Linked DNA regions of Duganella zoogloeoides. The protein of the gene in region 1 interacts with the protein of each later gene in a pairwise test. Links are inferred from orthologs where the notes say so. Each region holds a gene or a part of one and is shown in the gene's direction. Other genes may lie near its edges. The genes, in order: acpP and ybgC.

Region 1 (11,602 bases):
TTTTCTGTAATGAATGCTACGGTCATCGACGCTTTTGATTTTTGTCGTCACAATGGCAGCGAACACGGCGTAACGCCTGTTGCTCAAATGACCCGTCTGGCCAAGGACTGCGCTGACGCGTCCGGCGAGATTACCTGGAAGGTAGAAGGCGGCGCCGGCAAGATGGGCTACCCGCAGTTGACCCTGTCGGTTGCCGGCACGGTGCAACTGGTCTGCCAGCGGTGCCTGACACCTTATGCCCACACCCTCGACTCGTCGACCGTGCTGGTGCTTGGTAAGGATGATCAGGAAGCCGACGAAATCGAAGAAATTATTGCTGACGAATCGATCGATGTGATCGTCGGCACCCGCAGCATGCTGGTGATGGACCTGGTGGAAGATGAAGCGTTGCTGGCCTTGCCGCAATCGCCGCGCCACGCAGTCTGCCCTGACGCATCACTGCTCGATAAGGCGAAAAGCGCCAAGATCTCGCCCTTCGAAGCACTCAAGGGCCTGAAATAAGTCGGCACCGGTAAGCCGCAAATCCGAACAAGCTGTAGTAAAGAACGTGTCATGCGCGTGCAGTAATCGAGTATTGGCAAGTTGTAGTAAAAGTAGTACCCGCATTTAACGTCGCCGGGCTGTATTGCCGGCGGGATACTCGATTCGCATGTATTTGCTGATCGATTGTGTTAAAATTTTAGAACTTATGTATTAGGAGTCATTAACATGGCAGTTCAACAGAACAAGAAGTCCCCTTCGAAGCGCGGTATGCACCGTTCGCACGATTTCCTGGTTGCTCCACAACTGGGTATCGAGCCAACCACCGGCGAAACCCACCTGCGTCACCACATCAGCCCTAACGGCTTCTACCGTGGTCGTAAAGTCCTGAAAACCAAAAACGACGAGTAATCGACGCTTTTGCTGGACACGGAAACAGGCGGTGCTGAGTTATTGAGCATCGCTTTTTCTTTTTTCATCGGCTGCAAACCACTTTTGCACACCGTCATGTTGATACGCCGGCCGTTACTGGTCCGCAGCTTGCCGCAGCTCGCCCCGGAAGGGCTGGAGCGTGGTACTGAACCCAAACAATGACAATCAAAATTTCTATCGACTGCATGGGCGGAGATCACGGTCCATCGGTCACCATTCCCGCAGCAATCTCCTTCGTCAACCGCGAACAAGACGCCGAGCTGATCCTGATCGGACTCGAAGACGTCCTGCGCGCCGAACTGAAAAAGCATCACGCCGACACCCATCCGCGCCTGTCCATCGTCCACGCTTCCGAGCAGGTGACCATGGACGACCCGCTGGAAGTTGCGTTGCGCCGAAAAAAAGATTCGTCGATGCGCGTGGCGATCGAGCAGGTCAAATCCGGCAAGGCCCAGGCCGCTGTCTCGGCCGGCAATACCGGCGCCCTGATGGCAGTGGCCCGCTACGTACTGAAAACCATGAGCGGCGTCGATCGCCCGGCGATCTGCTCGATCATGCCGAACCAGAAGAACGGCCCGACCTACATGCTCGACCTGGGCGCCAACGTCGATTGCGAACCGCATCACCTGCACCAGTTCGCCATCATGGGTTCGGTGCTGGTCTCGGCCATGGAAAACATCGAACGCCCGACCATCGGCCTGCTTAACGTCGGTACCGAGGACATCAAGGGCAACGAAGTGGTCAAGGCCACCGGCAAGCTGCTGCAGATCGACCACGAACGCGGCGCGCTGAACTTCTTCGGCAACGTTGAAGGCAATGACATCTTCAAGGGCACCACCGACCTGGTGGTGTGCGACGGCTTTACCGGCAACGTCACGCTCAAGGCAGTGGAGGGCGTGGCCCGCTTCTTTGCCGACACCGTCAAGACCGAATTCAAGCGTACGCCGCTGACCATCCTCAGCGCCTTGCTGGGCCGCGGCGCGCTCACTGCCATCAAGAACCGCCTGTCGCCGTCGCGCTATAACGGCGCCAGCCTGCTCGGTTTGCGCGGCCTGGTGTTCAAAAGCCATGGTGGCGCCGACGCATATTCCTTTGAGTGGGCGATCAAGCGGGCGTATGATGCAGCCAAAAATGACGTGTTGCCGCACATTTCGACCCTGATCGCCGAGCTGATGCCGCGCAACACTGAAACGCCTGAGGCGGCTGCCGCACCTGCAGCCGCCCCCAGTGCCGCCGGCGTCGTTGCTGGCTAACTATCGAGTGGAATAGACGGCATGACCTTGTATAGCAAAATTATCGGCACCGGCAGCTACTTGCCGGCGCAACGTGTGACCAACCAGGACCTGGCCCAGCAGCTGGCCGCCAAGGGCATCGAAACTTCCGACGAGTGGATCGTATCGCGCAGCGGCATTTCGGCGCGCCACTTTGCCGCCGCCGACGAAAAATCGTCGGACCTGGCGGCCAACGCTGCCAAAAAGGCGCTGGAAATGGCGCGCCTGGCGCCCAACGATATCGACCTGATCATCGTTGCCAGCTCCACCCCCGACTTCTTTGGCAGCTTCCCCAGCACCGCCTGCATCGTCCAGCAAAAACTCGGCATCACCAACAATGGCGCGGCCGTCGATGTGCAGGCTGTCTGCAGCGGCTTCGTGTATGCGCTGTCCACGGCCGATGCGTTCATCCGTGCCGGCGTGCACAAGAACGTGCTGGTGATCGGCGCCGAAGTGTTTTCGCGCATTCTCAATTTTAACGACCGCACCACCTGCGTGCTGTTCGGCGACGGCGCCGGCGCCGTGGTGGTGACCGGTTCGGACGAGCCTGGCATCCTGGCCACCGCGCTGCACGCGGACGGCAGCCACTCGGGCATCCTGTGCATGCCCAACTCGTTCAGCGGCGCCACCGCCGGCGAAGCCTACCTGTACATGGACGGTCCGGCGGTGTTCAAGCTGGCCGTCTCGGTACTGGAAAAGGTCGCGCACGAAGCGTTAAACAAGGCTGGCATGTCGGCTGACCAGATCGACTGGCTGGTGCCGCACCAGGCCAATATCCGCATCATGAACGGCACCGCCAAGAAGATGGGCCTGCCGCTGGACAAAATGGTGGTGACCGTCGATCAGCATGGCAATACGTCGGCTGCCTCGATCCCGCTGGCGCTGGACGCTGCCGTGCGCGACGGCCGCATCAAGAACGGCCACAACGTCATGATGGAAGGTGTTGGCGGCGGCTTTACCTGGGGCGCGGTACTGGCCACCATGAGCGGCTTGCCGGATACGCTGTAAGCGGCGACTTGTTGCGCCAGAATTAGAGTTAGAGTTCTAACGGCTATACTTCAGGCCGACAAGAATTGATTCCCTTCGAATGGATGACGTATGACTAAATTTGCATTTGTATTCCCGGGCCAGGGCTCGCAGGCGATCGCCATGCTGGACGGTTTTGCCGGCAACCCGGTGGTGGCAGAAACCATCGCCGAAGCGTCAGGCGCGCTGGGCTTTGACCTCGGCAAGCTGATTGCCGAAGGTCCGAAAGAAGAGCTGGACCTCACCACCAACACCCAGCCGGTGATGCTCACCGCTGCCGTGGCCGTGTACCGCGCATGGATCGCCGCAGGCGGCCCGGCGCCAACCATCGTTGCCGGCCACAGCCTGGGCGAATACTCGGCGCTGGTCGCTGCCGGCGTGATCGCGTTCAAGGACGCCGTGCCGCTGGTGCGCTTCCGTGCGCAAGCGATGCAGGAAGCCGTACCGGTCGGACTCGGCACCATGGCTGTCGTGCTCGGTTTGTCGGACGACGACGTGCGCGCCGCCTGCGCCGAAGCCACCGCTGCCGTGTCGGACTCGGTGGTGGAAGCGGTCAACTTCAACGCGCCGGCGCAAGTCGTGATCGCCGGCCATACTGCTGCGGTCGAGCGCGCCTGCGATATCGCCAAGGCCAAGGGCGCCAAGCGCGCCATGAAGTTGCCGGTCTCGGCGCCGTTCCACTCGTCGCTGCTGAAACCTGCATCGGATCGCCTGCGCGACTACCTGGCCGACCTGACCTTCGCCGCACCGCAAATCCCGCTGATCAATAACGTCGATGTGGCTGTGCTGAACGACGTCGATGCAATCAAGGATGCGCTGGTACGCCAGGCTGCCGCACCGGTGCGCTGGGTGGAAACCATGCAGCAGGTTGCTGCACAAGGCATTACTCAGGTGATCGAATGCGGTCCCGGCAAGGTGCTGATGGGCTTGACCAAGCGCATCGATGCGACGCTGGTAGGCGACGCCATCACCGACCAGGCGTCGCTGGAGCGCATCTTGACCTCGCTCAAGTAAGACTGCGGCGCAGAGTACTATCGTTTAGCACTAACTAGTTAGGACACACATGAATTTAGCAAATCAAGTGGCGCTGGTGACCGGCGCTTCGCGCGGCATCGGCAAGGCCATCGCCCAGGAGCTGGCGCGCCAGGGTGCGCGCGTGATCGGCACCGCCACCACCGAAGCGGGCGCGGAAGCGATTTCAGCTTACCTGGCTGAAATCAATGCCGAGGCCGGTAAAGGCCTGGTCCTGAACGTGACCGACGCCGAGCGCTGCGCGGCCGTCATCGACGAAATTACCAAGACGTACGGCGCGGTCGCCATCCTGGTCAACAATGCCGGCATCACCCAGGATAACCTGGCCATGCGCATGAAGGACGACGAGTGGGACAGCGTGATCGCCACCAACCTGTCCGCCGTCGGCCGCCTGTCGCGCGCCGTCTTGCGCGGCATGATGAAGGCCAAGGCTGGCCGCATCATCAACATCACGTCGGTGGTGGCCTCGTCCGGCAACCCGGGCCAGATGAATTACGCTGCCGCCAAGGCTGGCGTGGAGGGCATGGGCCGCGCGCTGGCGCGTGAAATCGGCAGCCGCAACATCACCGTCAACAGCGTGGCGCCGGGCTTTATCGATACCGACATGACCAAGTCGCTGGGCGACGACCAGCACGCTGCATTGCTCACCCAGATCCCGTTGGGCCGCCTGGGCAAACCTGAAGATATCGCTGCTGCGGTCGCCTTTTTGGCCTCGCCGCAAGCGGCTTACATTACCGGCACCACGCTGCACGTGAATGGCGGTATGTATATGAACTGATGGGATTTCCCATCTTTTACCAGCGATTTCGGTGCACTTATGGGGAAACTCGTAGCAAACACCGAAATTAGTTTTTCAGTGCGCAAACCTGATAAAATGCGCGCTTTCCGTAACAAACAAATGGAGCCATAACATGTCGGATATCGAACAACGCGTTAAGAAAATCGTCGCAGAACAACTGGGCGTCGCAGAAGCGGACATCAAGATCGAATCCTCGTTCGTTGACGATCTGGGCGCTGACTCCCTGGACACCGTGGAACTGGTGATGGCCCTGGAAGACGAGTTCGAAATGGAAATCCCTGACGAACAAGCAGAAAAGATCACCACCGTGCAACAAGCCATCGACTACGCCACCGCGCACGTCAAGGCGTAATTGCCGCCCGATCGACTTTAGGAGAATCGCTTGAGAGGTTCTAAAAACCGTCGTGTTGTCATTACCGGCCTGGGCGCCGTTACCCCGATTGGCAACAATGTTGCCGATACCTGGGCAGCGGCACTCGAGGGCAAATCCGGCATTGCCACCATCACCAAGTTTGACGCACAAGCTTTCAGTACCCGTTTTGCCGGTGAAGTCAAAGGCTTCAATATCGAGGACTACATCTCGGCCAAGGAAGCGCGCCACATGGATACGTTTATCCATTACGGCATGGCGGCCGGCATCCAGGCGGTGCAGGATTCGGGTATCGAAGTGACCGACGCCAATGCCGATCGTATCGGTGTGATCATCGGTTCCGGCATCGGCGGTCTGCCGATGATCGAAGAGCAGAAGGAAGACTACGACAAGCGCGGTCCGCGCCGTATTTCGCCCTTCTTCGTGCCTGCCTCGATTATCAATATGATTTCGGGCAACCTGTCGATCAAGTACGGCATGCGCGGTCCTAATCTGTCGATCGTCACCGCTTGTACCACCGGCCTGCATTGCATTGGCGCTGCCGCTCGCATGATCGAGTATGGCGATGCCGACGTGATGATCGCCGGTGGCGCCGAGTCGACCGTTTCGCCGCTGGGTCTCGGTGGCTTTGCTTCGGCAAAAGCCCTGTCCGCGCGCAACGACGACCCGGCCACCGCATCCCGTCCATGGGATACGGACCGCGACGGCTTCGTGCTGGGCGAAGGCGCCGGCGTGATGGTCGTGGAAGAGTACGAACACGCCAAGGCACGCGGTGCCAAGATTTACGCCGAGCTGGTCGGCTTCGGCATGAGCGCCGATGCTTACCACATGACGTCGCCCCTGGAAGACGGTAGCGGTGGCAGCAAGTCGGCGCAAGCCGCGCTTGCCAACGCCGGCCTCAACCCGGACCAGGTGCAGTACGTGAATGCGCACGGCACCTCGACGCCGCAAGGCGACGTGGCCGAAGTGCAGGGCATCAAGCGCACGTTCGGCGACCACGCCAAAAAGCTGGTGGTCAATTCGACCAAGTCGATGACCGGCCACTTGCTCGGCGGCGCCGGCGGCCTGGAAGCAGTGTTTACGGTATTGGCGGTGCACCACCAGGTGTCGCCACCGACCATTAACATCTTCAACCAGGATCCGTCGTGCGATCTGGACTTCTGCGCCAATGTCGCCCGCGACATGAAGATCGAGTATGCAGTGAAAAACTCGTTCGGCTTCGGCGGAACCAACGGCAGCCTTGTCTTCGGCAAGATCTAGGTAGTAAAAAAGTTTAACTTTATGTTGAACTAAAACCGCGCCCGCCATGTCAAAGCATGGTGGGCGAGGATTCGGCGCTGGCATTCGCCAGCGCCTGAATTGCCCGGCCCCGCGCCGGCGCATCCAGTTTTATCGCTCCCCATCCGTGTAGATTTTTTGTGTTGTCTCTATCCGTGCTGCAGTCATGTCGATCGCGGTGTCCGTCATCGTTCGTCCCTCGCCTGGTTTGCGCTTGTTGCACGCCGGGTTGTGCTGTTGCGTGCTGGCGTCCGCCGCTGCCTGTCCCGGCGTGCTGGCGCCGCTGGCGTGCGTGGTGGCCGCTATCTGTGGCTATGTCTGCGGGCAACCATGCGGTATTGCAATGGCGGTTGATATAACCGCAGTCGGGCAATTCCGCACTGCGCTATACCAACATGCGGGAACGCCGCTGCGCCTGCTTGATGGATCGACCGTGTGGCGCGGTTTGCTGCTGCTGCGCTTGGGTGGTGCGGATGGCAGCGTGCGGTCGGTGCTGGTGTTGCCCGATTGCGTAAGCGGGGCGGAGTTGCGCGCGTTGACGCTGGCCTGTCGGGCCGCCGCCGCGCGCAGCGAAATAAATGCGCCAACACTGTGAACTTCTTGCAGCGGGCTAACTCTATAGCATAAAGGGTTGCGGCGACGTTGCAGGCCACCGAGGAATTCCGGAGTGACGACAGAACGTGAGTGTGACCAGATGCTGGTCGACCGGGTCCGGGCCGGCGACAAGCAGGCGTTTGACATGTTGGTGGCCAAATATCAGCGCCGCCTCATGCGCCTGCTGTCGCGTATCGTGCACGACCCGGTGGAAGCCGAAGACGTGGTACAAGAGACGTTTATCAAGGCCTATCGCGCGTTGCGGCATTTTCGTGGCGACTCGGCTTTTTATACGTGGTTGTATCGCATAGGAATTAACACGGCCAAGAATTTTTTGACGACGCAGGGCAGGCGCACGCCCACGTCGACGGAAACCGACGCCGAACATGCCGAGGGTTTTTCAGATGGCGATAATTTGCGCGACATCAATACGCCGGAATCCATGCTGGCCAGCAAGCAAATTGCCCAGACCGTCAACGCGGCCATGGACGCCTTGCCACTCGATTTACGGACTGCGATCGCCTTGCGCGAAATAGAAGGGCTCAGCTACGAAGAGATTTCCGATATCATGGCTTGCCCCATCGGCACGGTCCGCAGCCGTATCTTCCGTGCCCGAGAAGTCATCGCTGAAAAGTTAAAGCCTCTGCTCGATATGCCGGTTGACAAGCGCTGGTAAGGCAGGAATGATGGCATTGGCGCCCGGCAATTTGTCGGCCGTGGTGGCAATGTATTGACAGGCGGAGCAAGCGATGGATACCCATAAAAGACTGCACGAAAACATTTCGGCGCTGGCGGATGGCGAGCTGGCGCAGAGCGAGCAGGAACTTGCCTTCGCGGCGCTGGAAACCACCGAGGGCAGGGCGGCGTGGCAGGCCTATCACCTGGTCGGCGACGTGCTGCGCGACAGCGCTCAAGGCGCGCTCAGCAATGGGTTCCGCGCGGCGCTGGCGGCGCGCCTCGACAACGAGCCTGCGCACGAGCTCTCGCCGCTTGCGCCAGGCGCCACCGACCCTGCTGCGCCACCGTTTGCCGCATCGGCCAACGGCGCTGCTGCCGCCCATGCCAGCAACGCCGCCAATACCGCTACTGCCGCCGCTGCAAATACGCTCGCCACCAGCGCTGCCGCCGGCGCCACGTCCCACGGCCAGGATGCCTCCAGCGCCGACGTAATCTTCCCTTAAGCCGTTTTATTTCTTCCTGCTCGTATAATTACCCGGTGTGCCGCGTGCGGGACTTTTATCCCGCCCTGTGCTAGCCTCATGGCGCGCGCCTCGCACCGCGACGCGTGCTGCCTGCATTCCAGAACCTTTAGAGAACGATCTCCATGAAAAATAATTTGAAAAATAATTTATCTGTCGGCAGTAAAACTCTCTCCGCGCTGCTGGTCAGCGCAAGCGTTTGGATGTCGCCCGCCGTACTGGGCATGAGTCCGGCAGTTGCCGCCGCGCCGGTCACCGGCGCCGTGATGGGCTTGCCCGACTTTGCCGACCTGGTTGACCGCGTTGGCCCCGCCGTGGTCAATATCCGCACCACCGAGCTGGTCAAGCCGGGCGGTCGTGGCGAAGTCGGCGAAGACGAAATGGCCGAATTCATGCGCCGCTTCTTCGGCGGCGCCATGCCGGTGCCACCGCAAGGGCAGGGCCGCAAAACACCGCGCCGCACCCCGGTACCTGAAGAAGCAGTGCCGCGCGGCGTCGGCTCCGGCTTCATCCTGTCGGCCGACGGCTACGTGATGACCAATGCCCACGTGGTCGATGGCGCCGACGAGGTGTTCGTCACGCTGACCGACAAGCGCGAATTCAAGGCCAAGGTACTGGGCGCGGACGCCCGCACCGACGTGGCCGTGCTGAAAATCGAAGGTGAAAAACTGCCATTCCTGTTGATGGGCGACTCCGACAAGATCCGCGTGGGAGAGTGGGTGATCGCCATCGGCTCGCCGTTCAACCTGGAGAACACCGTCACCGCCGGCATCATCTCGGCCAAGCAGCGCGATACCGGCGACTACCTGGCGCTGATTCAAAGCGACGTGGCCGTCAACCCCGGCAACTCGGGTGGCCCGCTGATCAATATGCGCGGCGAAGTCATCGGCATCAATTCCCAGATCGCCACCCTGTCCGGCGCGTATAACGGCATTTCGTTCGCGGTGCCGATCGACGAGGCGATCCGCGTGTCCGAGCAGCTCAAGAAGAGCGGCAAGGTCACCCGCGGCCGCATCGGCGTGCAGATTTCCGAGGTGAACAAGGAAGTGGCCGAGTCGCTGGGCCTGAAAAATGCCCAAGGTGCCGGTGTGGCCATGGTGGAGCCCGACGGTCCTGCCGACAAGGCCGGAATCAAGCCGGGTGACATCATTCTGAAATTTAATGGCACGGCGATTGCCCGCTCGTCGGACCTGCCGCGCGTGGTCGGCGGCACGGCGATTGGCAGCAAGGCGACCATTACCGTGTGGCGCAAGGGCCAGCAACTGGACTTGCCGGTCAACGTGGTGGAAATGGATGCCGACAAGACCGGCAAGGGCGCAACCGGCAAGGGTAAGGGCGGCAAAGCCGAGCCGGAGCAGGCCAAGTCCAACGCGCTGGGCCTGATCGTTACCGACCTGCCGGCCGACAAGCGCAAGGAGCTGGGCGTCGATGGTGGCGTAGTGATTGCCGATGTCGATGGCGTGTCCGAAGCGGCTGGCCTCGATGAAGGCGACATCCTGCTGCAGCTGAACAATACCGCGATCAAGGACGCCAAGCAGTTCAACGCGCTGGTGGCCAAGCTCGATCCGAAGAAGCGCTCGGTAGTGCTGGTGCGCCGCGGTGACCAGACGCAGTTCATTTCGCTGCGTCCGAGCGAGCTGGCCAAGTAAGTGATATTGCCACCGTCCGCATACGCGGGCGGTGGCAGCCTGCCAGACTTCCATGCATTTCACTCTCTACTCCCGCAGCTACTGCCACCTGTGCCAGGACATGCACGACGCGCTGCTGCGCCTGCAGCCGCCGGGCGTCATTTTTACGGTGGACGTGATCGACATCGACCAGGCCGGCGATCCTGCACTGCTGGCCCGGTACGACGAACTGGTGCCGGTGCTGTTTGCCGATCTGGCTGATCCCGAGCTGTGCCATTACCACCTCGACGAAGCCAAAATCCGCGCATTGCTGGTGAAATAGTCAAAATTCATGGCAAAAAGGCTGTGCTTTGTATAAGTCGGGCTTTCCACTCTGAAATCCGGTAAAATGCCGGGTATCACGTTTGGCAGTCCAAGGCGCTCGCCAGGGCAATCATGCCCAGCTTTGAGCGCTTTTTGTATTGCGCGCCGTGTTTTAGCGATGCGCGCACCCGTCGTTTCGACCTGTTTTTTGATTATTTGTTAATGAACAACATACGCAATTTCTCCATCATCGCCCACATCGACCACGGTAAATCGACCCTGGCCGACCGCATCATCCAGCTTTGCGGCGGCCTGTCCGACCGCGAGATGGAGGCGCAGGTGCTCGATTCGATGGACCTGGAACGCGAACGCGGCATTACCATCAAGGCCCAGACTGCGGCCCTGAAATACAAGGCGCGCGATGGCATCATCTACAACCTGAACCTGATCGATACGCCCGGCCACGTCGACTTCTCGTACGAAGTGTCGCGTTCACTGTCGGCGTGCGAGGGCGCGCTGCTGGTGGTCGATGCGTCGCAAGGCGTGGAAGCGCAAACGGTTGCCAACTGCTACACCGCGCTCGACCTGGGCGTGGAAGTGGTGCCCGTCCTCAATAAAATCGACTTGCCGAACGCCGATCCGCCGACCGCAATCGCCGAGATCGAAGACGTGATCGGTATCGAAGCGGGCGACGCCGTCCATTGCTCGGCCAAGACCGGCCTGGGCGTGGAAGACGTGATCGAATCGATCATCGCCAAGGTGCCGCCACCGAAAGGCGACCCGGACGCGCCACTGCAGGCGCTGATCGTGGACTCGTGGTACGACGCCTACGTGGGCGTGGTGATGCTGGTGCGCGTGATGAACGGCACCCTGAAACCGAAAGACAAGATCAAGCTGATGGCCACCGACTCGGTGCAGCTGGTGGAAGACGTGGGCATTTTCGCGCCGCGTTCGCTGTCGCTGCCGCAACTGTCGGCCGGCCAGGTGGGCTTCATCATCGCCGGCATCAAGGAACTGAAGGTTGCCAAGGTGGGCGATACGGTTACCCTGGCCAACCGTCCGGCGCCGGCGCCGCTGCCAGGCTTCAAGGAAGTGCAGCCGCAAGTGTTTGCCGGCCTGTTCCCGGTGGAAGCGAACCAGTACGACGCGCTGCGCGACTCGCTGGAAAAGCTGAAACTCAACGATGCCGC
Region 2 (11,717 bases), 440 kb from region 1 along the record:
CGACCAGGCTCCAGCCGTCCTGGCGCGTGAGCTTTATGAACCTGCTCCGAGATCGGCCTTGCTTACGCGAGCACTTCATTAACGTGCTCGGATACAGGCCCTGGTGGCGCACGCGTTTCATCACAGTGCTCCGACCGGCAGCGCCACGCCCGGCACATGCTGGCCGGTGCGATCGACTTGCGGCCTACCGTCGGCGCGTTTGCCGCGCCAGCCCACCTTGATCACCAGCGGTGCACCGGCCCCGCCACTGCAAGGCCACAGCAAGGTGCCGCCGCTCCACAGGCCGGCGTCGCGGCAGATCACCACGCGGCCGCTGGGCAGGTGCGTGCGCAGGGCAGTCTTGATTTCGTAGAGGTCGAACCAGGCCAGTTGGGCCGCGTTGCAGGCATCGGCGTAGCACAGCACGGCCGGCGGCGCGGGCGGAGGCTGGTCGAGCACGTCGTAGTCGAGGGTCAGGTAGGGATTGGCGCCATCGGGCAATTGCATCTGCGACGGATTGGCGCGCAGGCGTTCGGCCATACTGGTCGCCAGCAGCGATGCCTGCGCCAGCAAGGCGCTCTGGTGCCGCGCGCGCATGGCCGCCAGTTGCATCGACACCCCGCCGACGATGCCCACCGCCAGCACGAACACGGCAATCAGCACCTCGAGCAGGGTGAAGCCCCCAACCGACCACAACTTTGTACCTGAGCGCACGGCCAACCTCCGCTACATGACGAGGACAGGGTTCGACGTTAGCAGTGCTTTATGGCTGAGATCTGCGATGGATCAAGCGTGCGCTCGGGTTCGGCCGGTTGACAACAGTTGGCGAACACGACAGTAAAGCGGTAAGACGACACGCTTGCATTCGGTTAACTTTTAAGCAATCATGGGCCACCATGTGATCGGGGCCAATTATGAGTTTTCTCCTTGTCTTTGCTGGTACCTGCCTGGCTGGCGGTGGTGGCTTCGTCTGGCAGCGCCAGCGCCGCACCCGGCGCGAGGCCACCATCCGCGAGTTTCTGCTGCCGAAAGGATTGTTCGAAGCACTGCGTGTTCATCATCCGCAACTGACGCCCAAGGATTGCCACCTGGTGGCACAGGGACTGCGCCAGTTCTTCCTGGTCCACCTGAAAAGCGGCGGGCAGTTTGTGTCGATGCCGTCGCAGGTAGTGGACGACCTGTGGCACGAATTCATCCTCTACACCCGGGCTTACGAACAGTTTTGCCGCAAGGCATTCGGCGGCACCCTGCACCACACTCCGGCCATCGCGCTTGACCAGCGCCACCGTGGCAACGACGGCATCCGGCGCACCTGGCGCCTGGCCTGCGCCGAAGAAAATATCGATCCGCGCCATCCGTCGCGGCTGCCGTTGCTGTTTGCGCTGGACAGCAAGCTGGCCATCCCGAACGGCTTCGTGTACGTGCCCGATTGCGACGGCGTCGCGCGCAAGGGCGGTCAAGGCGATGGTGGTGGCGGCGATACTTACTGCGGTGCCCACCTCGGCGGTGGCGACAGCGGCTCAGGCACCGGGAGTGGCGACAGTAGCGATGGCGGTGGCGACAGCGATGGCGGTGGCGACAGCGGCGGCTGCGGTGGCGGAGGATGCGGTGGTGGCGGCGACTAGGCGCGCCCGACACAACCGCGACAGCAGTGACAGCGATGGCGACAGCGGCGGGAATAGCAGTGACTGCGGTGGCGGAGATTGCAGCGACCAGGCGCGCCTGACGCAAGCTTTCGCGCGAGCAGCAGCGACGAAGATGGTACGAAGGTACAGCAGGAGCTGCAACACAGCAAAGGAGGACCGGTCAGGCCCCTACTCGGTCTTGCGCGGCTTGCTTTCCTCACCCACTTCCGCAATCGCATTCTGGAACTCGGCCAGGTCTTCGAAGTTTTTGTAGACGGAAGCAAAACGGATGTAGGCCACGGTATCGAGGCACTGCAATTCCTGCATGACCAGTTCGCCGATGTAGCCGGTATCGACTTCGCGCAGGCCGCTGGTGAGCAGTTTTTCTTTGATGGACGAGACCGCCGCATCGACGGCGGGCGCCGCCACGGGGCGTTTGCGCAAGGCCAGCGACAGGCTGCCACGCAATTTTTCCGCCGAGTATTCGGTACGGCTGCCGTTCTTCTTGACCACGGCCGGCATCACCAGCTCGATGCGCTCGTACGTGGTAAATCGTTTATCACATTTCGTGCAGCGACGGCGACGGCGGATGGCATCCCCTTCCTCGGATACACGCGTATCGAGAACCTGGGTATCGTCATGCTGGCAGAACGGACATTTCATATGAGCCACTGAATATTGAAACGGCGCGCCGGTGGTGACCGCCGGCGCGCCAGGGGATTACTTGGCGTAGACCGGGTACTTGTCGGCCAACACTTTAACAGCAGCTTTGACACGCTCGATGGTGGCGGCGTCGTGCGGGTTGTCCAGCACGTCGGCGATCAGGTTGCCCACTTCTTCCGCTTCGGCTTCCTTGAAACCACGGGTGGTCATCGCTGGCGAACCGAGGCGGATGCCCGAGGTCACGAACGGCTTCTGCGGATCGTTCGGGATGCCGTTCTTGTTGGTGGTGATGTGGGCGGTGCCCAGGATCGCTTCGGCTTCCTTGCCGGTCAGGTTCTTCGGACGCAGGTCCACCAGCATCACGTGCGACTCGGTGCCGCCGGAGACGATACGCAGGCCGCGCTTGATCAGGGTCTTGGCCAGCACGTCGGCGTTGATCACCACTTGTTGCTGGTAAGCCTTGAATTCAGGCGTCAGCGCTTCCTTGAAAGCCACTGCCTTGCCGGCGATGACGTGCATCAGCGGGCCGCCCTGGATGCCGGGGAAGATGGCCGAGTTGATGATTTTCTCGTGCTCGGCCTTCATCAGGATGATGCCGCCGCGCGGGCCGCGCAACGATTTGTGCGTGGTCGAGGTGACGAAGTCGGCGTGCGGCACCGGGTTCGGGTACAGGCCTGCAGCGATCAGGCCTGCGTAGTGGGCCATATCGACCATGAAGTAAGCGCCCACTGCCTTGGCAACGGCTGCAAAACGCTCAAAGTCGATCTTTTTCGAGAAGGCCGACGCGCCGGCGATGATCAGCTTCGGCTTGTGTTCCTTGGCCAGCGCTTCCATCGCGTCGTAGTCGATGTCTTCTTCAGCGGTCAGGCCGTACGACACCACGTTGAACCATTTGCCGGACATGTTCAATGGCATGCCGTGGGTCAGGTGGCCGCCTTCGGCCAGCGACATGCCCATGATGGTGTCGCCTGGTTTCAGGACGGCGAAGAACACGCCCTGGTTTGCCTGCGAGCCGGAGTTCGGCTGCACGTTGGCCGCTTCCGCGCCGAACAGCTGCTTGACGCGGTCGATCGCCAGTTGCTCGACGACGTCCACGTATTCGCAGCCACCGTAGTAGCGCTTGCCTGGGTAGCCTTCGGCGTATTTATTGGTCAGCTGGGAGCCTTGGGCTTCCATGACGGCTGGCGAGGTGTAGTTCTCGGAAGCGATCAGTTCGATGTGGTCGTGCTGGCGGGTGTTTTCGTTCTGGATGGCGCCGAACAGTTCCGGGTCAACGCTGGCGAGGGTGTGATCTTTTGCGAACATGAAAAAACTCCAATAATGAGTAACGTTGTTGCTGGCAGGTTGGATCGAATGAGGGAAGCCAAAGCGGACAGGCAGCCTCTTTCGTGCATTCCATCGATGGGCTGCCCAGGCGAACGGCTGTTGAAATCTCACGTTTCCCGATGGATGTCCATCTTTCGCCGACGGACCAGCGCACCATTTTGGGGCTGCCCGCAGCTTTTCGCCAGTTACGTGAGACGTAATGGAACCCGGATTGTAATTTATGCGCCAGATTTGAGCAAATTTGCGCGAAAGGCGGGCTGATCTAATTTGCAACATCGGCATTTTGCGGCATCGCCGGGCGACATTGGGCATTTCAGCTACAATTTTGCCACCCTGTCACTCACTCTAGGAACCCTCATGATCGTCTTCATCACTGGCGCCTCCGCCGGCTTCGGCGCTGCCATGGCCCGCATCTTCGTTCAAAACGGCCATAAAGTCCTGATCGCCGGCCGCCGCGCCGACCGCCTGCAGGCCCTGGCCGCCGAACTGGGCGACGCCACCCTGCCGGTCGTGCTCGATGTGACCGACCGTGCGTCGATCGCGTCCGTGCTGGCTGGTTTGCCGGAAGCCTGGCGCCAGATCGACGTACTGGTTAACAACGCCGGCCTGGCACTGGGCGTGACGCCAGCGCACGAATCGTCGCTGGAAGACTGGGACACCATGATCGCCACCAATATCAGCGGTCTGGTTGCGATGACGCGCGCCATCCTGCCGGACATGGTCAAGCGCGGCAGCGGCACGATCATCAATATCGGCTCGGTCGCCGGCGATACGCCTTATCCGGGCGGCAACGTGTATGGGGCGACCAAGGCCTTCGTCGAGCAGTTCACGCTCAACCTGCGTGCCGACCTGGTGGGCACGGGCGTGCGCGCCACCAACCTGGCGCCGGGCCTGTGCGGCGGTACCGAGTTTTCCAACGTGCGCATGAAGGGCAACGACGAGGCTGCCGCCAAGGTCTACGAAGGCACCACGCCGCTGACCGCCGACGATATCGCCAACACCGCGTACTGGATCGCCACCCTACCCGCGCATATCAATATCAACCGCATCGAGATGATGCCGACCTGCCAGGGTTATGGCCCGCTCAACATCAAGCGCACGCTGTAAGCGCGGCGCGGCGAATGGACAGTAAAACTTAAATTTCGCTGAATTTTGCAGGGGAAGGACGCAATTGGCCCGTCCTTCCTTCAACCAGAGCAATAAATTCGCGTAGAATGTTGCTCAATCTTATTTGCAATCAACACAACATGCCAGCACAGTTCGACTGGAATGTCCGGGTCTATTACGAAGACACCGACGCCGGCGGGATCGTCTATTACGCCAACTACCTGAAATTCTTCGAGCGGGCCCGTACCGAATGGCTGCGCCACCTCAATGTGAACCAGCGCGCATTGCAGCAGGAACATGACGTGTTGTTCGTCGTCAAAAGTGTGACCTCGGAGTATCATGCGCCTGCAAAGCTTGACGACGTAATAAAATTAACTCTTAGCATCCAAAAACTAGGCCGTGCATCGGTTGCATTCCAGCAGCAAGCATGGTGTGGCGAGCAATTGTTGAATTCGGCCCAGGTGACCATCGCCTGCGTCGATACCACCATGCGCTTGCGCGCCATACCATCCGCCGTGGCCGAAAAAATGCGTCACTACGTAATCTCCGACTGATCAGACTGATAAACAATGAACGTCACCCAAGACCTCTCTTTCATCTCCCTCATCACCAATGCCCACCTGATCGTGCAGTTGATCATGGCGTTGTTGCTCATTATCTCGCTGGTCAGCTGGACCTACATCTTCAGCAAGCTGTTCGCAGTGCGTTCCGCGCGCCGCCAGACCGTGGAATTCGAAAAAACCTTCTGGGCCGGCGGCAACCTGCACGCGCTGCACCAGAATGCTGGCAAGGACCGCGCTGGCAGCGGCCCGCTGGCCCGCATCTTCGAAGCCGGCATGGGCGAATTCATCAAGAGCAAGGCCGCCTACGCCGCCAGCCGTGAAACCATGGACCACGGCGCCATCCTGGACGGCGCCCGCCGCGCCATGCGCGCTGCCTTCCAGCGCGAAATGGATGTACTGGAATCGCACCTGGCCTTCCTGGCCTCGGTCGGTTCGGTGTCGCCGTACATCGGCCTGCTCGGTACCGTGTGGGGCATCATGAACGCGTTCCGCGGTCTGGCCAATGTGCAGCAAGCCACGCTGGCAGCGGTCGCGCCCGGCATTGCCGAAGCGCTGATCGCTACCGCCATCGGCCTGTTCGCGGCGATTCCTGCGGTGGTGGCCTACAACCGCTTCTCGCACGATATCGATCGCCTGGCGATCCGCTTCGAGAGCTTTGTCGAAGAGTTCTCCAACATCCTGCAACGCCAGTCGCGCTAAGCGCGGGCATTTGATAAGGCAGAGCGATCATGGGTTCTTCTTTTAACAGCAGCATGCGCGGCGGCCGTGGCCGCAAGCTCAAGTCCGAAATCAACGTCGTGCCGTACATCGACGTGATGTTGTGCCTGCTGATCATTTTCATGGTCATGCCGTCGGCCAACGACGCCTCGGTGGTGGACTTGCCGCACGCGGAAAAATCGACCAAGCCGCCCAGCGACTACGTGCAGATCGTCATCAAGCCCAACGGCGCGCTGTCGATCGGCGTCAAGGGCAAGGATGCGGACGCGCCGGAAACGGCGCCGAGCCGCGACGCGCTGGTGAAAAAGCTGCGCACCTTGCACGACGAGCATCCCGACTACCCGGTGCTGATCTCGGGCGACAAGGAAAGCAAGTACGACGACGTGATCCAGCTGATCTCGGAAGCGAAAAAAATGGGCATTACCCGCGTGGGTTTGGCCACTCAATAAGAACGTTGAATAGATGAATCCCCCTACCGCAGGCGGCCCGTACAAGGTGCCGCGACAACACAACGGCTGGCGCGCAACGATACTTGCCGTATCGGTGCACGCGGTGCTGTTGCTGTTCCTGTGGGTGGGCGTGAGCTGGCAGAACACCGAACCGACCGAAGTCCAGGCAGAAATCTGGGACATGACGGTGCAGGACGCCGCCCCCGCCGCCCCGCCGGAACCCCAACCGGAACCTGATCCAGAACCGACTCCGGCGCCGGAGCCTGAACCCGTGCCGCCGCCCGTGGTCAAAGCTCCACCACCACCGCCGGTGGAAGTGCCACCTGCGCCCAAAGCACCCGACATCGCCCTCGAACGCCTGAAGGAAAAGAAGAAAAAGCTCGAGGAAGAGAAGAAGATCGCCGAGGCCAGGGAACTCAAGGAAGCCCAGCTGAAGAAAGAGGCGGACGAGAAGCAGGCCAAGCTCGACGCCAAGAAGAAGGCTGAGCAGAAAAAACTTGCCGAGCAAAAAGCCCGGGAAGAGGAAGAAAAAGAACAGGAAGAGAAAGAGAAGAAACTCGCCGCCGAGCAAGCCAAGAAAAAGGCCGCCGCAGAGAAACTGGCCAAGGAAAAGGCGGACAAGGCTGACAAGGCCGCCAAGGATAAGGCGTTTGCTGCGGAAATGAGCCGGATTACCGGTTCGGCCGCCAAGGGTGCCACCGGGACGGCTGCGCAATCGACTGGCGGCAAGGTTGATGGCGGTTACTCGGCAGCGATCCGTACCAAGGTCAAGAACAACCTGGTCTATGGCGGCACAGACGATACGCTGACGGCAACCTACAAGATCACCCAGTTGCCAACCGGTGAAATTATTGGCGTTCGCAAGATCAAGGGCAGCGCCTCGCCTGCGTACGACAGTGCGATCGAGAACGCAATTGCCAAATCGTCACCGCTCCCGAAGAAAAAAGATGGTACGGTAGAGCGCGAACTGGAACTGAACTTCAACATGAAGGATATGCACTAATGCAAACCAAATTTAAACACATCATTCTCTACGCCGGCCTGACCATCGCGGCCACCATGGGCAGCGCCCAGGCGCAGATGCGCATCGAAATTTCGGGCGCCGGCAGCAACCAGATCCCCGTCGCCGTGGCCGGCTTTGCCAACGAAGGCGTGGCCCCGCACATGGTCTCCGCCATTATCAAGGCCGACCTCGAACGCAGCGGCGCGTTTAAAATCATCGATGCCGGTGTGATCAGCGACGTCAACAACGTGGATTACAGCGGCTGGAAAGCCAAGGGCGCCGATGCGCTGGTGGTCGGCACCGTCAACGCCATGGCCGATGGCCGCTACGACGTGCGCTATAAACTGTACGACACCGTCAAGCAATCGCAGATCTCCAACCTGGACAAGGCTGTGACCGCCCAGTTCACGCGCCTGTCCGCGCACCTGATCGCCGACGATGTGTTCTTCAAGCTGACCGGCGTGCGCGGTGCTTTTTCCACCCGCATTTCGTATGTAAAACAGGAAGGCCGCAGCAATATGCTGATGGTTGCCGACGCCGATGGCGAAGGCGAGCAACTGGCGCTGCGTTCCAACGAGCCGATCATTTCGCCGTCGTGGTCGCCGGACGGCACCAAGGTCGCGTACGTGTCGTTCGAGCAGAAAAAGCCGGTCGTCTATATCCAGAACCTGATCACCCGCGCCCGCACCGTGGTGGCCAATGAAAAAGGCAATAACTCGGCGCCAGCCTGGGCGCCGGACGGCAACAAGCTGGCCGTGGCGCTGTCGCGTGACGGCAACTACGAGATCTACACGGTAAACGCCGACGGCAGCAACCTGCGCCGCGTCACCAGCAACGGCGGCATCGATACCGAGCCACAATGGTCGGCCGACGGCCAGAGCATCTACTTCACCAGCGACCGCAGCGGCGGCCCGCAAATTTATCGCATGAGCGCCAGCGGCGGCGACGCCAAGCGCGTGACCTTCTCCGGCACCTACAACACCAGCCCGCGCGTGTCGTCGGACGGCAAGACCCTGGCCTACATCTCGCGCCGCGACGGCAACTTCCAGCTGTACGTGCTGGACCTGGGCAGTGGCCAGGAAACGCGCCTGTCGGATACGACCAGCGACGAGTCGCCAAGTTTCGCGCCCAACGGCAAGTACATCATGTACGCCACGACGGCAGGCAGCCGCAAGTCGCTGGCCGTGGTCTCGGTGGATGGCCGTGTGAAGCAACGCCTGACCACTCAGGCGGGCAACATCAAGGAGCCCACCTGGGGTCCGTTCATGCAGTAAAACAATCAAAATCTAACGTTACTAGGAGAAACTCATGCGTCAAATCAGCAGCTTAGCCCTCGTCCTGACCACGGCAGCGATCCTGTCGGCCTGCTCGTCGACCCCGATCAAGGAAAACACCCCGCCACCAGTGGTAGAGCGTCCAGCGACCGGCCCGGCAACGGCACCAGCGGACACCCGCACCGTGGCGCCAGTTGAAACCAAGTCGCTCGACCCGCTGGACGATCCAAAAGGCGTGCTGGCCAACCGCAGCGTGTACTTCGACTATGACAGCTACAGCGTGCGCGCCGACGGCCGTCCAGTGGTGGAAAACCACTCGGCTTACCTGGCGAAAAACAAATCGCGCCAGATCCTGATCCAGGGTAACACCGATGACCGCGGCGGCTCCGAGTACAACCTGGCCCTGGGCCTGAAGCGCGCCGAAGCCGTGCGTAAAGCCATGACCACGCTGGGCGTGTCCGATTCGCAAATCGAAGCCGTGTCGCTGGGCAAAGAGAAGCCAAAAGCTGCCGGCACCGATGAAGCCGCACGCGCTGAAAACCGCCGCGCCGACATCGTTTACAAGTAATTTCTCTTTTGCCGGGTCACAGGCATAATACGGGGCGGTACCCGGACTTGGTTCCCAAGTCCAGGCATCGCCCCGTTTCCATTTTGATTTGTTGAAAGCGCCCGACATGATGAAACTCTCCAAATCCGGCGTCTCCGCCGCCGTGCTCGCTGCGATGACCTGGCTGCCGCTGCAAGCCCATGCCGGCCTGTTCGATGACGACGAAGCCCGCAAGGCCCTGCTGGACCTGCGCGCCAAGGTCGAAGCCTTGCGCGTCGAAACCAACGCCCGCCTCGAAACCAAGTCCGACAAGTCCAGCACGCTGGACATGATCAATCAGAACGACAACACGATTCAGGAGATCGCCAAGCTGCGCGGCCAGATCGAAGTGCTGGCCAATGAAGTATCGATGGCCCAGAAGCGCCAGCGCGACCTGTACACCGACCTCGACACGCGCATGCGCAAGCTCGAGCCGCGCGAAGTGAACGTGGACGGCAAAACCGCCCAGGTCGATCCGAGCGAAGAGCGCAGCTACGACGCCGCCATGACCCAGTTCAAGGCCGGCGACTACAAGGCCGCCGGCGATGCCCTGGCCGCCTTCGTGCGCCAGTACCCTGCTTCCGTGTACACGCCGAACGCGCAGTACTGGCTCGGCAACTCTTTCTACGCCCAGCGTGACTGCAAGAGCGCCATCGCGGCCCAGCAAGTGGTGCTGAAGAACTACGCCGACAGCCCGAAAGCGCCGGACGCCATGCTCAACATCGCCAGCTGCCAGACCGAGCTGAAAGACAAGGCGGCCAAGAAGACCTTGCAGGACCTGATCAAACAGTTCCCGGACTCGCAGGCGGCCGTGACGGCCAAGCAGCGCCTCGGCGGCAAGTAAGCGCGTGCGTTGAGGCTGCCGGACAAATAAATTGTCCGGCAGGCATTTGACAGGATGTGCTGAAACATCCTATAATCTCGCTTCTTCGGGGGTCGTTAGCTCAGCTGGTAGAGCAGCGGACTTTTAATCCGTTGGTCGCAGGTTCGAATCCCGCACGGCCTACCACCGAAGCACCCTTGGGTCGTTAGCTCAGCTGGTAGAGCAGCGGACTTTTAATCCGTTGGTCGCAGGTTCGAATCCCGCACGGCCTACCAAGAATTATCAAGGAAGCCCACGAATTTCGGTTCGTGGGCTTTTTTGTTTCTGGTCGCCCTCTGGTCGCACCGGAAGCGCTCCGCCCCCTTAGTAAAAAAAATTCCAAAAAATTAACAGGCCAAGGCCAATGCTTAGCCATACGGAAGAGGTATAAAATCGAGTCTTGTAATTAAGGGGGGAATCATGTCAACGGACGATGACGGTGTACCAGCAAGCCGCCAGACGGCAAGAGCAGCGCTAGTGAACATTCGCCGCATGCTCGCGGGTGAGGTGCCCTTTCCAACGTCGCCGGAAGCCGCCGCAGAAATGGTCAAAGCTGCGGTTCCCGTCCAGGCACCGCAACAGGACGAGCCACCCTTCCTTGGCACCTCAGATCAAGTCATGGCAGGTTTCGAAGGAGCTGCGCAGAGAACACCTGACGGCACAGAGTACTGGAGCGCCATCGACCTAATGGAGCTCCTGGGCTACGGATCATGGAATCACTTTGAGCCAGTGATAAAGCGCGCCTACATCGCATGCAATCAAAGCGGCCTCACGATTAATGAACACTTCGCTGAGATCCATGAAAAAGTTGATACCGAAGGCGGCGTAGAACTTCGAATCCGCGACGTTAACGTCACCCGATATGGTGCCTATCTAATTGCTCAAAATGGCGACTCGAAGAAGAAGCAGGTGGCGTTTGCTCAAACATACTTTGCTGCTCAAACGCGCCGCCAAGAGCTACAGACGCAGCGCAGCGAAGAAATCACTGAGTGATCTTGCCCCCGTATAACCGGACACAGCCTGTCGCTTAATTAACGCCGCTTTCCTGAGCCCGGCGTGCCAGCTCCCTCCTATACATGCGAGGTGATTTCAACTTCAACGACGAGTGCGGATGCACCTCATTGAAATGCATAAATGCGTCTGGCAGTTGGGCCAGCACTACCTCGGCAGTGCTGCGGTCCATCAAGCTGACGTAGTCCCGTTTAAACGTGTTCACAAAGCGCTCGGCCATGCCGTTCGATTGCGGGCTGCACACCGGTGTATGCACCGGCTCGATGCCTAGCGCGCGTGCCAGCGCATGCGTTTCATGAGCTCGATAGGCACCGCCGTTGTCGCTCAAAAATTCCAGTTTGGCCGATCCCACGTTGGCCTGCCCAAATCTGGCCTCCACCGCCTCCACCAACATGTCGCGCACCGGCTCGCCAGGCAGGCCACGTTCGCCCCAGGCCCGCCACGCGATGATCTCACGATCACAGCAGTCTTTCATGAAGACGCCCGTCACCACCTCGCCGTTGTCGCAAGCGATCTCAAAGCCGTCGGAGCACCAGCGTTGGTTCGATTCGG

The links.
Region 2: the proteins of acpP (region 1) and ybgC interact in binary tests that used the Escherichia coli proteins (3 or more experiments, as listed by UniProt). The link is inferred for Duganella zoogloeoides from one-to-one orthologs.

What each region holds. Positions count from the first base shown.
Region 1 is NZ_CP140152.1:3,830,625-3,842,226, reverse strand. What follows is about bases 4,006-6,772. They hold acpP (acyl carrier protein), read left to right. Parts: upstream 4,006-5,152; coding sequence 5,153-5,392; downstream 5,393-6,772. Other genes in these bases: fabF (beta-ketoacyl-ACP synthase II), read left to right, coding at 5,423-6,670; fabG (3-oxoacyl-ACP reductase FabG), read left to right, coding at 4,273-5,019; fabD (ACP S-malonyltransferase), read left to right, coding at 4,006-4,223. Also shown: SR858_RS16915 (YceD family protein), read left to right, coding at 10-501; rpmF (50S ribosomal protein L32), read left to right, coding at 709-891; phosphate acyltransferase PlsX, read left to right, coding at 1,071-2,165; SR858_RS16900 (beta-ketoacyl-ACP synthase III), read left to right, coding at 2,187-3,191; more of fabD, read left to right, coding at 3,282-4,005; SR858_RS16875 (hypothetical protein), read left to right, coding at 6,855-7,283; RNA polymerase sigma factor RpoE, read left to right, coding at 7,356-7,958; SR858_RS16865 (sigma-E factor negative regulatory protein), read left to right, coding at 8,032-8,463; SR858_RS16860 (Do family serine endopeptidase), read left to right, coding at 8,607-10,130; SR858_RS16855 (glutaredoxin family protein), read left to right, coding at 10,183-10,431; lepA (translation elongation factor 4), read left to right, coding at 10,635-11,602. UniProt on the Escherichia coli protein: Carrier of the growing fatty acid chain in fatty acid biosynthesis.
Region 2 is NZ_CP140152.1:4,268,303-4,280,019, forward strand. What follows is about bases 3,666-6,547. They hold ybgC (tol-pal system-associated acyl-CoA thioesterase), read left to right. Parts: upstream 3,666-4,840; coding sequence 4,841-5,254; downstream 5,255-6,547. Other genes in these bases: SR858_RS18895 (SDR family oxidoreductase), read left to right, coding at 3,951-4,700; tolQ (protein TolQ), read left to right, coding at 5,270-5,962; SR858_RS18910 (ExbD/TolR family protein), read left to right, coding at 5,992-6,429; tolA (cell envelope integrity protein TolA), read left to right, coding at 6,443-6,547. Outside these bases: SR858_RS18870 (PilW family protein), read right to left, coding at 1-121; type IV pilus modification protein PilV, read right to left, coding at 121-693; SR858_RS18880 (glycine-rich domain-containing protein), read left to right, coding at 894-1,604; transcriptional regulator NrdR, read right to left, coding at 1,794-2,267; glyA (serine hydroxymethyltransferase), read right to left, coding at 2,325-3,572; more of tolA, read left to right, coding at 6,548-7,432; Tol-Pal system beta propeller repeat protein TolB, read left to right, coding at 7,432-8,706; peptidoglycan-associated lipoprotein Pal, read left to right, coding at 8,741-9,274; tol-pal system protein YbgF, read left to right, coding at 9,381-10,136; SR858_RS18945 (BRO family protein), read left to right, coding at 10,575-11,147.